Regions from separate parts of the Bariatricus sp. TF06-38A genome, predicted to be linked through region 2. Evidence: riboswitches for the same ligand, from Rfam matches in the RefSeq annotation. Region 2 holds a riboswitch; the other holds the start of a gene.
What was found. A riboswitch is a leader RNA that binds a small molecule or an ion and turns the genes downstream of it on or off. The one in region 2 is predicted to bind FMN.
Positions count from the first base shown of each region.

Region 1: another riboswitch for FMN. It lies ahead of ribD (bifunctional diaminohydroxyphosphoribosylaminopyrimidine deaminase/5-amino-6-(5-phosphoribosylamino)uracil reductase RibD); the one in region 2 lies ahead of PG418_RS06415 (ECF transporter S component).

Region 1 is NZ_JAQFCE010000009.1:74,165-81,984, reverse strand. It holds gene ribE (riboflavin synthase) at 1-646, opposite strand, end outside; gene ribD (bifunctional diaminohydroxyphosphoribosylaminopyrimidine deaminase/5-amino-6-(5-phosphoribosylamino)uracil reductase RibD) at 647-1,759, opposite strand; FMN riboswitch at 2,088-2,202, opposite strand; gene PG418_RS09120 (MATE family efflux transporter) at 2,381-3,655, shown strand; gene PG418_RS09115 (flavin reductase) at 3,748-4,371, shown strand; gene PG418_RS09110 (iron-containing alcohol dehydrogenase) at 4,472-5,650, opposite strand; gene PG418_RS09105 (LysR family transcriptional regulator) at 5,825-6,706, opposite strand; gene sdaAB (L-serine ammonia-lyase, iron-sulfur-dependent subunit beta) at 6,850-7,518, shown strand; gene sdaAA (L-serine ammonia-lyase, iron-sulfur-dependent, subunit alpha) at 7,539-7,820, shown strand, end outside.
Region 2 is NZ_JAQFCE010000005.1:49,858-57,677, reverse strand. It holds gene PG418_RS06430 (hypothetical protein) at 1-339, shown strand, start outside; gene PG418_RS06425 (glucose-1-phosphate adenylyltransferase) at 563-1,702, shown strand; gene glgD (glucose-1-phosphate adenylyltransferase subunit GlgD) at 1,704-2,822, shown strand; gene PG418_RS06415 (ECF transporter S component) at 2,941-3,585, opposite strand; FMN riboswitch at 3,699-3,848, opposite strand; gene PG418_RS06410 (YcxB family protein) at 4,011-4,523, shown strand; gene tsaE (tRNA (adenosine(37)-N6)-threonylcarbamoyltransferase complex ATPase subunit type 1 TsaE) at 4,539-4,970, shown strand; gene tsaB (tRNA (adenosine(37)-N6)-threonylcarbamoyltransferase complex dimerization subunit type 1 TsaB) at 4,972-5,709, shown strand; gene rimI (ribosomal protein S18-alanine N-acetyltransferase) at 5,702-6,166, shown strand; gene PG418_RS06390 (hypothetical protein) at 6,308-6,559, shown strand; gene PG418_RS06385 (ribonuclease Z) at 6,553-7,461, shown strand; gene tsaD (tRNA (adenosine(37)-N6)-threonylcarbamoyltransferase complex transferase subunit TsaD) at 7,488-7,820, shown strand, end outside.

The DNA of each region.
Region 1 (7,820 bases), on a different contig from region 2:
AAATTCCATACTCCTCTAATAATTCCATGGTAAGTCCACCACATTTTCCAGCCGGTTCCGATGGTGTAAGAAACTTTTTAATATACTTCCCTACAATATCATTTTCCAGATTCACCCTGTCCCCAGCTTTTTTCTTCAGCAGTGTGGTTTCCTCTCCGGTATGAGGAATGACTGATACCTGAAAGCTTTTTTCACTTACTTCTGCCACTGTCAGACTGATCCCGTCAATACAGATTGAACCTTTTTCTACGATCAGTTCCAGAATCTCCGGCGTTGTCCGGATTTTTACCCATACCGCATTTTCTTCCTTTCTGAGTTCTTCAATCATTCCGGTCCCGTCAATATGTCCTGCAACGATATGTCCACCGAATCTGCCATCTGCCGCCATCGCGCGTTCCAGATTCACTTTCTCACCGATCTTCGTATCACCAAGATTGGTTCTTCTCACTGTTTCCGCCATCACATCTGCGGTAAATCCATCCTTTTCCAGAGAAACCACCGTCAGGCAGACACCATTTACCGCAATACTGTCTCCGATCCTGGTTCCACCGAGTACTTTTTTTGCCCGGATCGCAATCTTCCCGGATGATCCAGAAAGTCGGAGTGACCGGATAGATCCGGTTTCTTCTACAATTCCTGTAAACATTTACATTTCCTCCAAAACCTTATACTCTGCCAGAATATCTTCTCCAACCTGCGAGATTCTCATAAGCTGTAACTTGATGGCATCGTCTACTTTCTCAATTCCAAAGCCTTCCACCGGAGTCTTGCCGCCTCTTCCGCCAAAAATTTTCGGTGCGATAAAAGCTTTCACCTCATTTACGATACCGGATTGCAGGGCATCCTCATTTAAAGTTCCACCGCCTTCAATAAGTACACTGTCAATTCCCAGCTCTCCAAGCTTTCTCATCAGAAGCTGCAGATTGATCTCCCCTTTTTCCGAAGGAACTCTGAGAAGCACGACTCCAAGCTTTTCCAGACTGCGTTTTTTCTCTTCTAAATAAATCGCATTCCCCTTTTCACCGGCATATGCAACAATCGTCCGGTATCTCCCTGCTGTCTGGCAGATCTGACTGTCCAGTGGGATCCTGAGCATACTGTCACAGATAATTCTGACCGGACTTTTCTTTCCCTCCAGACGCACATTCAGCATCGGATCATCTGCCAGAACCGTTCCGATTCCTGCCATGATTGCCATATAGTCATGGCGCATCTCATGTACCAGACTTCTTGCTTCCTCACCGGATATCCATTTTGATGCTCCTGTTTTTGTCGCAATCTTTCCGTCTGCCGTCATTGCGTATTTCATCACCACATAGGGCAGCCCTGTTGTGATATAGTGGAAAAAGACCGGATTTAACGCATCACATTCTTCGCGCAGGAAATCCTCTTCCACCCGGACGCCTGCCTCGCGTAAAATCTTTGCTCCTTTGCCGGACACTTTCGGATTCGGATCTCTCGATCCGATCACAACCCGTGCAATCTTCTGTTCCAGAATCGCTTCCGTACATGGTGGTGTCTTCCCATAATGGCAGCACGGCTCCAGCGTCACATAAAGTGTTGCTCCCTCGGCGCTTTCTGTCAGGGATGCGATTGCGTTCCGTTCTGCATGAAGCTCACCACATTTTTCGTGATACCCTTCCCCGATAATGCTTCCATTCTTTACGATCACGGCACCAACCATCGGGTTTGGATTTGTCCATCCACGTCCTTTTTTTGCCAGTTCAATTGCACGGCGCATGTAAAATTCATCTGTCATTTTTTCTCCTTTCTCATCTCTCCCGGAAAAGCCCCCTGGAAATGTACTCTGCTAAACATTTTAGGTATGTTGCCGGATAAGTCTCTTTTCAAAAAATGTGCTTTGGCATATAGGAAAAGCCCTGACAGATTCTCTTACCTGTCAGGGCTTTCTTTCTCAGTTATATCGCTGTACGCTCTGTCATACTTCTCGGAAATACCATTTTCTCATCGAATCTGGCCTCGGCATTTTATTTTCCGGAAAATAAAAACTCTGGAATGATTCCCATTCCAGAGCGTTTTACTTTTTATTCCTGCATATATGATAGAAACCGCTTCTATCAGCAACGATTCAACTTCTTCCATCCAGACTTTACTGTCGGCACTGGAATCTCACCAGTTCATGCCTTACGGCTCGCGGGCTTTACCGCCGGTGGGGAATTTCGCCCCGCCCTGAAGCATTATTTTGTTTTACAAAACTTACTATAGCACGTTACCGCAGTAATTGCAAGATTATTTTTTCGACAAACCAGTATGTTTATGCTATTCTTATATGGAGATATCAGAGTCCGCCTATTACCAGGCTGGTACAGATGGTTATTTCATTTAATCTGGCTTTAAGAAAGACGAGGAATTCAAAAACATGTTTCATAAATTTTTAAAATACATTTTCCAGAGTATTTCCGGAATGATCGGTGTCTCCGTCTACATTCTGGCAGATACCTTTTTTATCTCTTACAAATGCGGTGCAGATGGACTTGCTGCCCTGAATCTGATCCTGCCGGTGTTCGGTCTGGTCTTCGCAATCGGTTCGATGATCGGAATCGGCTCCGCCACACGATACAATATCAGCACAGCCAAAGGTTCACCTTCGGACTACTATTTTACCCAGTCCATCTTCTGGTGTCTCATATGCAGCATTCCTTTTATGCTCACCGGAATCTTCATTCCGCATAAAGCACTTGCACTTTTAGGGGCAGATGCCGGGCTCATCCGGCTTGGACGTAATTATATGCGTATCGTCCTGCTCTTTACCCCGTTTTTTATGTCAAACTATACCTTCACGGCATTTGCGAGGAATGACCATGCGACCTCTATCGCCATGATCGGTTCCATTTCCGGAAGCTTCTTTAATATTTTATTTGACTATATTTTCATGTTCTCTTTGAATCTTGGATTTCTGGGGGCTGCACTTGCAACCGCTCTTTCACCGGTTGTGACGATGCTGGTATGTTCGACACATTATCTTGGAAAGAATAACCATGTAGAGTTTCATTGGCGCAAGCCCTCTCTTCGCCGGATCATCGGATGCTGCCAGCTTGGTGTTTCTGCATTTTTTGCTGAAATTTCTTCCGCTGTCATTACGATTATATTTAACATGCTGATCCTGCGCATTGCGGGAAATATCGGGATCGCAGCCTACGGCGTAGTTGCAAATATTTCACTGGTCGCAATGGCGATCCTAAACGGACTTGCCCAGGGTGCACAGCCGCTGATCAGCCAGAGTTACGGAAAGGGTGAACATGATCTAGTCCGTAAATTTCTCAACTGGTCTCTTGCTGCAGCACTTCTGATCGAGCTTGTGATCGTTGTACTGATCTACGGATTTACGGATACCTTTATCAGTATCTTTAACAGCGAACATAATCTCCAGCTGCTTGCTTACGCCCATACTGGTCTTAGGCTTTATTTCCTGGGCTTTTTAGTCGCCGGTATCAATATTGTGCTGGTTGCCTATTTTTCCGCAATCGACCGGGCACGTCCTGCCGTCCTTGGTTCTGTTATGCGCGGCATTATCGCAATTGCTTTCTGTGCAATCCTGTTCTCACAGATTCTGGGGCTGAATGGAATCTGGCTTTCCTTCTTAGGATCAGAAATCATCACATTTTTTGTGATTCTGATTTTCCGGAAATCTTGATTTTATAATTGACAATTTTTCTTTTATCATGTATTCTTTAATTATAGTAATGATTCTTATTATCAAGTTTTGAAAGTCAGGAGGAATGTTATATGGATAAAAAAGCACTTTATAATTTATCTTATGGAGTATTTATGCTTGCAACACGCTCTGGGAATGTAGTAAACGGATGTATTACCAACACCTGCATCCAGGTTGCGAATAATCCGGTACGGATCGCAATCTCTGTGCTGAATAGCAACTATACCTGTGATCTGATCAAAGAGAGCGGCATTTTTACGTTAAGCCTGCTTGACCAGACCTGCTCTTTTGAAACGATCCGGCATTTCGGTTTCCAGTCCGGCAGAGATGTTGATAAATTCGCAAATATCACTGCACCTGCAGATGAAAATGCAGTTCCTTACCTCGGATGGCAGACTTGTTCTGTTCTCAGCGCAAAAGTAGTTTCCAGACAGGATCTTGGAACACATACCCTTTTTATTGCTGAAGTAACCGATGCGAAACTTTTAAGTGACAATCCGCCTCTGACTTACGCAGATTATCAGGCACATGTAAAGCCAAAACCAGAACAGAAAAAAGAGGATAAGAAGATTATCGGATGGCGCTGTAAGATCTGCAATTATGTATACGAAGGAAGCAATCTTCCGGAAGAATTCACCTGCCCGCTCTGTGGACACGGCGCAGATGATTTCGAACCGATTTATGAAAATGCATAGCCTGTTGGAAAATAGACGTTTCAAAAAGAGGGAGTGTATGACTTGAGTTTAAGTCACACACTCCCTCTTCCAAATTTCCTGTTTTCCGATATTTCTTTTTCTAAAATACCATCAGTTTATAAATATTTTCCACATCTTTCTGATCAAGAGTTGCAAATCCTTCCACTGTACCAGTATTTACATCTCCATAACAGCAGGTATGTGCCAGCTTTTCAATATCTTCTTCTTTGGCTCCAAGCTCTGCAAAATTCTTTGGCATCCCAATCGAAATTAAAAAGTTTCGAAGTGCCTCAATTCCTTCCAGTGCCGTTCTCTTTGGATCTGCAAAATCCATCTGACAGCCCCAGACACGGACTGCAGCCTGTGCAAAACGCATCACATTGTGTTCCAGTGTATAAGTAAATACAGCCGGCATAACAACCGCAAGCCCTGCACCGTGCGCGCAGTCATACAATGCAGATAATTCGTGCTCGATGTTATGGCTTGTCCAGTCCTGTGTACGTCCTACTCCGCAGGAATTATTGTGTGCCATCATACCTGCCCACATAATGTTTGCTCTTGCCTGATAATTATCCGGGTCTGCAATGACTCTCGGTCCTTCATGGATCATCGTCAGAAGAAGCCCTTCGATCATACGGTCTGTCACTTCTACTTCTTCGGTATTGGTCAGATAACGCTCATACAGATGTGCCATAATATCTGTAATTCCGCAAGCTGTCTGATATGCCGGAAGTGTCTGTGTAAGTGCCGGGTTCATGATCGTGAATTTCGGACGGAATGCTTCTCCGGTTGCCCCTCTTTTGAACATTCCTTCTTCTTTTGTAATAACAGAGTCCGGTGATCCTTCACTTCCTGCAGCTGAAATCGTAATAACTGTTCCGATCGGAAGTGCTTCCTCGACAAGCTTTCCTTCATAATAATCCCAGAAATCTCCATCGTATACTGCACCTGCCGCAATTGCCTTTGCGGAATCAATTGTACTTCCGCCTCCGACTGCCAGTACAAAATCTACTTTTTCTTTCCGGCACAGATCGATTCCTTCATATACAAGACCACTTCTCGGATTTGGCTTTACGCCGCCTAATTCTACATAAGAAACCCCTTCTCCGTCCAGAGATTTCTTAACACGATCCAAAAGTCCGGAACGAATGACAGAACCTCCGCCATAATGGAGCAGTACACGACTGCCGCCAAAACGTTTTACATACTTTCCGGTATCATTTTCTGTATCCTTACCAAAAGCAAAATAAGTCGGTGCATAAAATGTGAAATTTTCCATCTTTTATTTCCTTCTTTCCTCTTATGATTTTCTGTTAATTTTTAGTATAAATCCTTTTTTGAGACTTCGCAAGATGACGTAGAAAATATTATGCTCTCCCTGCTCTTCAGATAAATTTTCGTAATACATCCAAGCCAAAATCAGTATTTTTCTTATCCATAGCCGTATTTTCTCTTAGTTGTCCTCCAGTGCAAACTCTGCAAATTTCTCCATCTCTTTTGTCTTGAACTTATTTTTATGATAGAAAATCTGACGATACATCGTAATTTCTATATCTTTCACATCCAAAAGTGTGAGTTTCTTTTTCTCAATATCATCTTCCACTGCAAAACGTGGCAGGAATGAAACGCCTCCCCCACGCATCAGCATTTTTTTGATAAATGCAGTATCACTGATCTCCAGCATCGGAGAAAGCTCTTTTCTTCTTAACGCCAGCTGACCATCAAGTGCCTGCCTGTAATTGGCATTGCGCTCTGTAAGATAAAAAGACTCTTTCAGCAGATCATCAAGCAATAAATTTCTTTCTTTTGCCAGCCGGTGACTGACTGATGTCACAAACATAACCGGTTCTGCCTTCTCCATCACCTTGATCCAGTTGCTGTCCCATCTTGGTGTATCCAGAATATAGATCAGATCCAGTTCATTATGTTCCATCATCTGGATCAGCTTTTCCGGAGAATCTACCGTAATCCGGATAGAAACCCTGGGATACTGTTCCCTGAATTTCCTTATGATCTTTGGAAATTTCACCGTACACAGAGACTCGATCGTCCCAATGTGAAGTGGATTTTTCAATTCATCCGTATCATTCATGGATGCTTTCGCCTGATGAACATCATAAAGAATCCGGTTGGCATGCTCCAGAAATTCTTCCCCCTGCGGGGTAAGCACCACTTTCTTTCCTGTCCTGTCGAACAGCCTTTTCCCAAGTTCGTTTTCCAGCTGGCGGATCTGAACCGTCACTGCCGACTGCGAATACCCCAGCATCTCTGCCGTTCTGGAAAAGCTCTGCATCTGCGCGATCTGTGTAAAAGTCTGTAATTGACGTAATTCCATCTTCTGACTCCATTATGAAAAATTTTCAACGTCTTCATAAAATCTATGAATTTGTTTCACTCATAAGTTGATGGTACAATATAACTAATAAGACGTCAATCCTTTTTACTTACGTAAAACAATTATTTTACAGGAGGTTTACTATGTCCTTTATCAGTGTTTTTGATGTCATGGGACCGAATATGATCGGACCATCAAGCTCCCATACTGCGGGAGCTGCCAGAATCGCTCTGCTTGCAAGAAAGCTTCTCACCGGTTCTCTTAAAAAAGTAGAATTTACCCTTTATGGATCTTTTGCCAAAACCTATCACGGTCATGGTACGGACCGTGCTCTTCTCGGCGGTATTATGGGATTTGCCACCGATGACGTGCGCATCCGCGATTCCTTCCAGATCGCGACAGACAACGGAATCGAATATTCTTTCATTCCGAACAACGTAGAAACCGACGTACACCCGAATACCGTCGATATCCTGATGGTAAATGAAGAAGGGCAGGAGATGATGATCCGCGGAGAATCTCTCGGTGGCGGAAAAGCCCGCCTGTGCCGGATCAATGGTGTGGAGGTTGATTTTACCGGAGAATACAGCTCGATCGTCGTCGTCCAGAAAGATGCACCGGGCGTTGTTGCTTACATTACCAAATGCCTCAGTGAACTTGGAATCAATATCGCATTCATGCGTCTGTTCCGCGAATCCAAAGGAAATACCGCTTATACCATCGTAGAATCCGATGATCTGGTACCGGAAGATATCGCAGATACAATCAGAAGAAACAAAAATGTATACAACGTTATGGTTGTTCAGATGTAATTGGAAGGAGAATACAGATTATGGATTTTAGAAATGCAAAAGAATTATTAAAAGTCTGTCAGGAACAAGGCCTTTCAATTTCTGCTGTGATGCTTCAGAGAGAGCTCACAGAGGGAGAACAGGATCCGGAAGAGACAGACCGCAAAATGGATCGTGTTCTTGAGATCATGAAATCAGCCGCTTCTACTCCGATCCATACCCCGGTCAAATCCATGGGTGGACTGATCGGTGGCGAAGCAAAAAAGATTTCAGATCACAAAGATACCGGAAAAGGTCTTTGCGGAGATCTTCTGGAAAGAGCT
Region 2 (7,820 bases):
GCAATCCTTCTGTCTCCGAATAAATTATATGTGGTTTCCTATGCATTTATGGGATTTTATATTCTAATTATAGAAACAATATGGCATTTTTCTGGAAGAGCTTCCGGATGGATCAGAAGCCGTAACTTTTTCTGGCTCATGAAATATCTGGTATTTAATGTACTTTATATTCCGGGTTTAATATATTTCTGGAGTATGTTATCTGAAAAAAAGACCGCAAAAGGAATAATGCTTATGTCTGTTGTATTCGGACAATTTATACTTTTTGTCTTTGATAAGACATATGAATATGCAATGGGGAAAATCTGGAAAGAAAATAGACATAAATTCGGATTTTAAAGCATATATAATACAATAATGATGATGTGAGTGTCGAAAGTAAATTTTGCTGCTCACTGATGTAACCGGATTGTTCTATTGCTACGCAATTCCCATAATCCTCGAACACATCATAATAATAAAAATATAAATTTTTATGTATTTTTTGCACAAAAAAGTGGAAAATTTAACAGAAAAATTGTATAATATAAGACAGGACAAATAGGAAAGAGAGGATTCACTTATGAAGCAGAATAATATGCTTGCTATGATCTTGGCGGGCGGACGAGGAAGTCGTCTTCACGAGCTTACAAATAAAGTAGCCAAACCTGCGGTTTCATATGGTGGAAAATACAGAATCATTGATTTTCCACTTAGCAACTGTGCCAACAGCGGAATTGATAATGTAGGAGTCCTGACACAGTATGAGTCTATTTTACTTAACAGTTATGTAGCGGCAGGTCGCAGATGGGGGTTAGATGCCCAGAACAGCGGAGTCTATGTACTTCCACCGCGTGAAAAAGCGGATGCGGATCTGGATGTATACAGAGGAACAGCAGATGCAATTTCACAGAACATTGATTTTGTGGACATGTTTGCACCAGAATATGTACTGATTCTTTCCGGTGACCATATTTATAAGATGAATTATGATAATATGCTTGATTATCATAAAGAGACTGGAGCAGATGCAACAATCGCGGTCATTGAGGTTCCGATGAAGGAAGCAAGCCGTTTCGGTATTATGAATACGGACGATGAGGGAAGAATTGTAGAGTTTGAAGAGAAACCGGAGAATCCAAAGAGCAATCTGGCATCCATGGGTATTTACATATTCAACTGGAAGCTTTTAAGAAAGATGCTCCTTGCAGATATGAAAAATCAGGATTCCAATCATGATTTCGGAAAAGATATCATTCCGACTATGCTGAATGATGGAAGAAAGCTCTATGCATACAAGTTCAAAGGATATTGGAAAGATGTCGGAACAATTGATTCCCTGTGGGAAGCAAATATGGATCTGATCAATAGTAAAAATGAACTTGATCTGAATGATGATTCATGGAAGATTTACACAGAGGATACAACTGTGCTTCCTCAGTATGTTGGCCCGACAGCAGAGATTGAAAGAGCATTTATCAACCAGGGATGTGTGATCAATGGAAAAGTCAAAAATTCTGTATTGTTTACAGGTGCAAGAGTCGGCGAAGGTGCACAGATTATTGACAGTGTACTGATGCCGGGCGTTGAAGTAGAAGAAGGTGCAGTTGTAACAAGAGCGCTTGTGGCTGATGGCGTAAAGATTGGCAAAAATGCAGTTGTCGGATCAGCAGACAGTGAACATATTGAATTAGTATCAAAACGTGTTAAGGGGGATGAGTAATATGGCACAGGCATTTGGAATCGTAAGTTTTGCCGGCAACAATATCCGGGTAGGAGAGATGCAGAATTATCGTCCGGTTGGTGCTGTTTCATTCCTTGGAAGATACAGAGTTATCGATTTCCCAATCTCTAATATGAGCAACAGTGAAATCGAACATATTCAGGTTTATGTAAGAAGAAAACCGCGTTCTCTTACAGAACATCTTGGAACAGGCCGTCATTACAATATCAACTCAAAGAGTGGTCGTCTTCATATTCTTTATTCTGATTTTGCAAATGCAGAATGGAGTGTATACAATAATGACCTGGCGGCATATGAAGAAAATATGGAGTGTATTGAAGCTGTAAAATATCCATATGTAGTTATTGCACCAAGTTATATGATTTATACACAGAATTATGATGAATTACTTAAGACACATATTGAATCCGGTGCAGATATTACCCTGTTATATCACAGTGTGGATAATGCAAAAGAATACTATCTGAACTGTTCAACACTTAATCTGAACAAGCAGAAGGGTGTCCTTTCATTGGAACCGAACCATGGTAACGCGAAAAACCGTAATATTTTCATGGACACTTATGTAATGCGCAAAGATCTGTTTATGGAACTGGTTAAAAAGGGAAGAAAGATTTCTTCCATGTTCACACTTAATGATATTGTGAATATGGCATGCAGTGAACTGGATGTACGTGGAGTGTCACATCGAGGATTCTTTGCATCTATCACAGATTTTAAGAGCTACTATAATGCAAACTTATCACTGATCGATATGAAGAATGCAGTGACTTTGTTTGATAAGAATTGGCCGATTTACACAAGAACAAATGATTCATGCCCAACAAAGTATTATGAAGGAGCAAGTGTCAAGAGTTCAGTAATTTCCAATGGATGCCTGATCGAGGGTACTGTTGAGAATTCGGTAATCGGACGTGGATGCGTAATTAAGAAAGGTGCAGTTGTCAAAGACAGTGTTATCCTTCCGGGAGTTGTAATTGGAGAGGATGCACGGATTGAAGCGCAGGTAGTGGACAAGAGTGCAAGGATTGTCCATGCAAAGGAACTGATTGCAGATCCGGAAAAACCAGGATATGTAAGAAGAAACGATACTTTATAATCAAAAGAAATTCAACAGAGAGAAGAATGCCGGCTTGGGCAGACTTCTCTCTGTTTTTTGGTTTCATAAAAAAAGAGGCTCATAACGAACCCCTTTTGCTGCTTTGTAAAATTATAATCTATTCGCGTCCCATTTGTAAAATCGGGCTGATCTTTTTGTAGATCAGGAATACGATCAATGATACCAGGAAACCTTTCAGCAGATTGAAAGGTGCAACAGAAAGTAAAACAAAAGTCAGAAGACTGTTGATATGACTGTTGACTGCGGTTCCCATGGCAACCAGTGCGTCGATCGGCATATGGAATGCAACAGCGTATGCCGGAAGCAGAAGGTATGCATTGATAAAACATCCGACAATTGTCATAAAAACAGTTCCTGTTACCATACCGATGATCGCACCCTTGCGAGAATGTAACTTCTGATAAATCAGGGAAGCCGGAATACACATTGCACATCCGATCAGGAAGTTTCCGAGGTCTCCAACACCAGCTGTTGATGTACCTCTGATCAGGAGGTTCAACAGGATTTTGACCAGTTCGATCAAAGCGCCGGCTACAGGTCCCATGGTAAATGCTCCGACAAGGACCGGAACTTCACTGAAATCAATTTTGTAAAAGGTTGGTGCAAATGGAAGTGGAATATCAAATAACATCAGAACCATAGCGATTGCTCCGAGCACACCAATCTGTGCAATTACCTTTGTGCTGATACGTTTTTTTTCTTTCGTTGTTGTTTTTGGGTTTGTCATTACATCTGTACTCATTTTTTCTCTCCTTTTCTCTTGACATAATCAGATGAATTGAGGAGGAAAATCTTCGAAAGCCTATGCAAAAAAATCCCCGACGTAATACGTCGGGGGGATTATTTGCAAAATCACTTTTTCTTCTCTCATCCAGACTTTACTGTCGGTTTTGGAATTGCACCAAATCAGCTGTCAGAAATCTGACAGGTCGCGGACTGTAACCGCCGGTTGGGAATTCTGCTTATACTATAGCGATAAGAAGTCACCCTACCCCGAAGAATTTCCTTGTTCATTTGAACACATTATAGCGCAGGCGTATATAAAATACAAGTACAAGTTAAGAAAAGACAGTGTTTTTCTAAACCCGGAGTGAGCAGTAACGACTTGTTTCCAAAGATTCGGTATGATATAATCGGTGTGACTTAATCTGATATGGAGGAAAATGAATGAATATAAAGTTTGAAGTAAAAATGACAAAAAAAGCCATGTTTGATTTTATGCTCTATACTTCCTACACAAGCCTTAGTGGAATCGTTGGTGTGATTTTCGGTGGTGTAACACTGGTGCTGGGAATCAGACAATGCATGTTTGGAAGCTACAGTACAGCAGCAACGTTCTTTTTGTTTGCCGCAATTTTTCTGATCGGAAACCCACTTCATTTAAAAGCACGTGCGGCAGAACAGGTAATGCGCTCCCCGATGTTTCAGAAACCGATTAGTTATGAACTTAACGAAGAAGGAATCCGCATTTCACAGGATGAACAAAGTGTGCTTAATGAATGGGGAGATTTCCGGAAGGCAGTTTCAACCGGTCAGTCTGTAATTATATATGTAACAAAGGTAAGAGCACTGATTTTTCCAAGAGAATCCCTGGGAGAACAGTATGCGGCAGCAGTGCAGATGATTTCTACACATATGCCAGCCAAGAAAGTCAATATCAGACACGTCAGTGCAAATTAGGAGGCAGACCAGAAGATGATAATTGAAACAAGAAGTGCCAAAGAAACCTATGATCTCGGTAAGAAGATCGGGAGTCATGCAAAAGCAGGAGAAGTCTATACACTGGTAGGAGATCTCGGCGTCGGAAAGACCGTATTTACCCAGGGACTGGCAAAAGGACTGGGGATTGAAGAACCGATCAGCAGTCCAACCTTTACAATAGTCCAGGTATATGATGACGGAAGACTTCCGTTCTATCATTTTGATGTGTATCGGATTGGTGATATTGAAGAGATGGACGAGATTGGTTTTGAAGACTATGTATATGGAGACGGTGTAAGCCTGATCGAATGGGCGAACCTGATTGATGAGATTCTTCCGGCGAACCGGACAGAGATCACGATAGAAAAAGATCTGGAACAGGGATTTGATTTCCGCCGGATTACGGTAGAGAAAAGAGGAGAATAATATGCGCATTTTAGCAATAGACAGTTCGGGACTTGTTGCAACTGTCGCAGTAGTTGAAGAAGAAAACGAAATTTCCAAAACGATTGCAGAGTATACGATCAATTATAAAAAGACACATTCACAGACCTTATTACCGATGTTGGATGAAATCGTGAAGATGACGGATATGAATCTGGATACGATTGATGCGATTGCGGTAGCAGGAGGACCGGGATCATTTACCGGACTCAGAATTGGTTCAGCAACTGCAAAGGGACTGGGGCTGGCACTGAAGAAGCCTTTGATTCACATTCCGACAGTAGACGGACTTGCTTATAATCTGTGTTATACAGACAGGATCATTTGTCCGATCATGGATGCAAGAAGAAATCAGGTATATACTGGTATTTATCAGATGGACGGTGATAAACTGCAGGTTTTGGAAGCACAGATGGCAGTCGAAATCGATGAACTTGCCAAAAAACTTTGTACTTATGGAAAACCAGTGATCTTTCTTGGAGACGGTGTACCGGTGCATAAAGACAGGTTGGAGAAGGAATTGATGACGAATTATGATATTGCATTTGCACCGGCACATATGAACCAGCAGAGAGCGGCAGCAGTCGGTATGCTTGGAATTCAGTATTATAAAGAAGGAAAAACAGAAACCGCAATGGAACACAAACCGGATTATCTGCGTGTATCACAGGCAGAACGGGAAAGAGAAGAACGTCTGAAAGCAGAAAAAACACATGAGTAATAGAGATAACATAGAAATTACTTTGATAACAGAAAATGACAGAGAACGAATGGAACAGGTGGCGCAGATGGAAACAGACGTATTTCCGGATCCGTGGAGTTATCATGAAGTGAGATCAACTGTCAGACAGAAGCATACTTTTTGTGCGGCAGCAATGGAAGGGGATACCCTGCTGGGATATTTTCTGTGTTATTATGTTCTGGATGAATGCGAGATTGCAAGAATTGCAGTTGCTGAATCTGAAAGACGCAGAGGAATTGGACAGATGCTGTTTGGATTTATGGAACAGATCTGCCATGAAAAGCAACTGAAAAGAATGCTTCTTGATGTCCGTAAGAGTAATCAGACAGCGATTGCTTTTTATGAAAAAAACAAATTTGGAATCGATGGAGAGCGAAAGTTCTATTACGGAGGGAAAAATCCGGAAGATGCAATCCTGATGAGCCGTATGGTTTAGAAAATGGAAGAAATCGCAAGAATATACAAGACTTCCCACTGGAGGGCGTCAGTCTGTGACGTTATAATGTACCTGAACATAGAAAGAGCTGAAAAATGAAATGGCAGTCTTTTTTTGCAAAGATACTCAGGAGGAAGTAAGATGCGTAATTATAAAAAAATTCAGACAGAAAAAAATACAGTCACAAAGATTGTGTGCAATAAATGTAAAAAAGAAATCACAATAAAAAATGGAATACCGGAGGAAGAGATGCTTACAGTTGAAAAAAGATGGGGATATTTTTCGCACAAAGACGGAGAACTCCATCGATTTGATATCTGTGAGGAATGTTATGATACCTGGATAGCATCTTTCCAGATTCCGGTATATGGAGAACAGGAGTTAGAATGTTAGATGTATGTTTGCTTGGAAGCGGTGGAATGATGCCGCTTCCTTATCGATGGCTGACCGCACTTATGACAAGATATAACGGCAGCCAGCTGCTGATTGACTGTGGTGAAGGAACACAGATTGCGTTAAAAGAGAAGGGATGGAGTTTTAAACCGATCGATGTAATTTGTTTCACACATTACCATGGAGATCATATCAGCGGACTTCCGGGACTTCTTCTTACAATGGGAAATGCGGACAGAAAGGAACCGCTTACTCTGATTGGACCGAAAGGTCTGGAGAGAGTGGTGAGTTCTCTGCGAGTGATCGCGCCGGAACTGCCATTTGAAATCCACTATAGAGAAATTACAGAGCCAGAACAGATTTTTGAGATGGATGGATATCGTCTGAAAGCATTTCGTGTAAAACATAATGTGATCTGTTACGGTTATACGATTGAGATCGACCGTGCCGGCAAATTTGATGTGCAGAGGGCAACAGAACAGAAAATTCCGAAGGAATACTGGAAACATCTTCAAAAAGGTGAGACAGTAGAGCTTGACGGAAGAATACTGAAGCCGGAGATGGTCCTTGGACCACCTCGAAGAGGAATTAAGCTTACCTATTGTACAGATACAAGACCGACGGATTCTATCCGGAAGAATGCAAAAGGGTCAGACCTGTTTATCTGCGAAGGAATGTACGGAGAAAAAGAAAAAGCGGCAAAGGCAGTAGAATATAAGCATATGACCTTTTATGAGGCAGCAAACCTGGCAAAAGAGGCGGAGGTGGGAGAAATGTGGCTTACGCATTACAGCCCGTCCCTGCGCCATCCGGAAGAATATATGGATGAAGTGCGGGCAATCTTTCCACATGCGATCGCAGGAAAAGACCGTATGACAACAGAACTGGATTTCCCGGAATAAGCAAAGCAGTAGAGAGAAGGAAAAATATGGATACAGAGAAAAAGGATATATTAATACTGGCAATTGAAAGTTCCTGTGATGAAACGGCAGCAGCCGTTGTAAAGAACGGACGACAGGTGTTGTCAAATGTGATCTCATCACAGATAGATCTACATAAATTATATGGTGGTGTGGTTCCGGAAATCGCATCGAGAAAGCATATTGAAAAGATTAATCAGGTAATAGAAGAGGCTCTGGAAAATGCAGAGGTTACACTGGATGATATTGATGCAATCGGTGTAACTTACGGTCCGGGGCTTGTTGGTGCGCTTCTTGTCGGTGTGGCAGAAGCAAAAGCAATCGCATATGCGAAAAAGTTA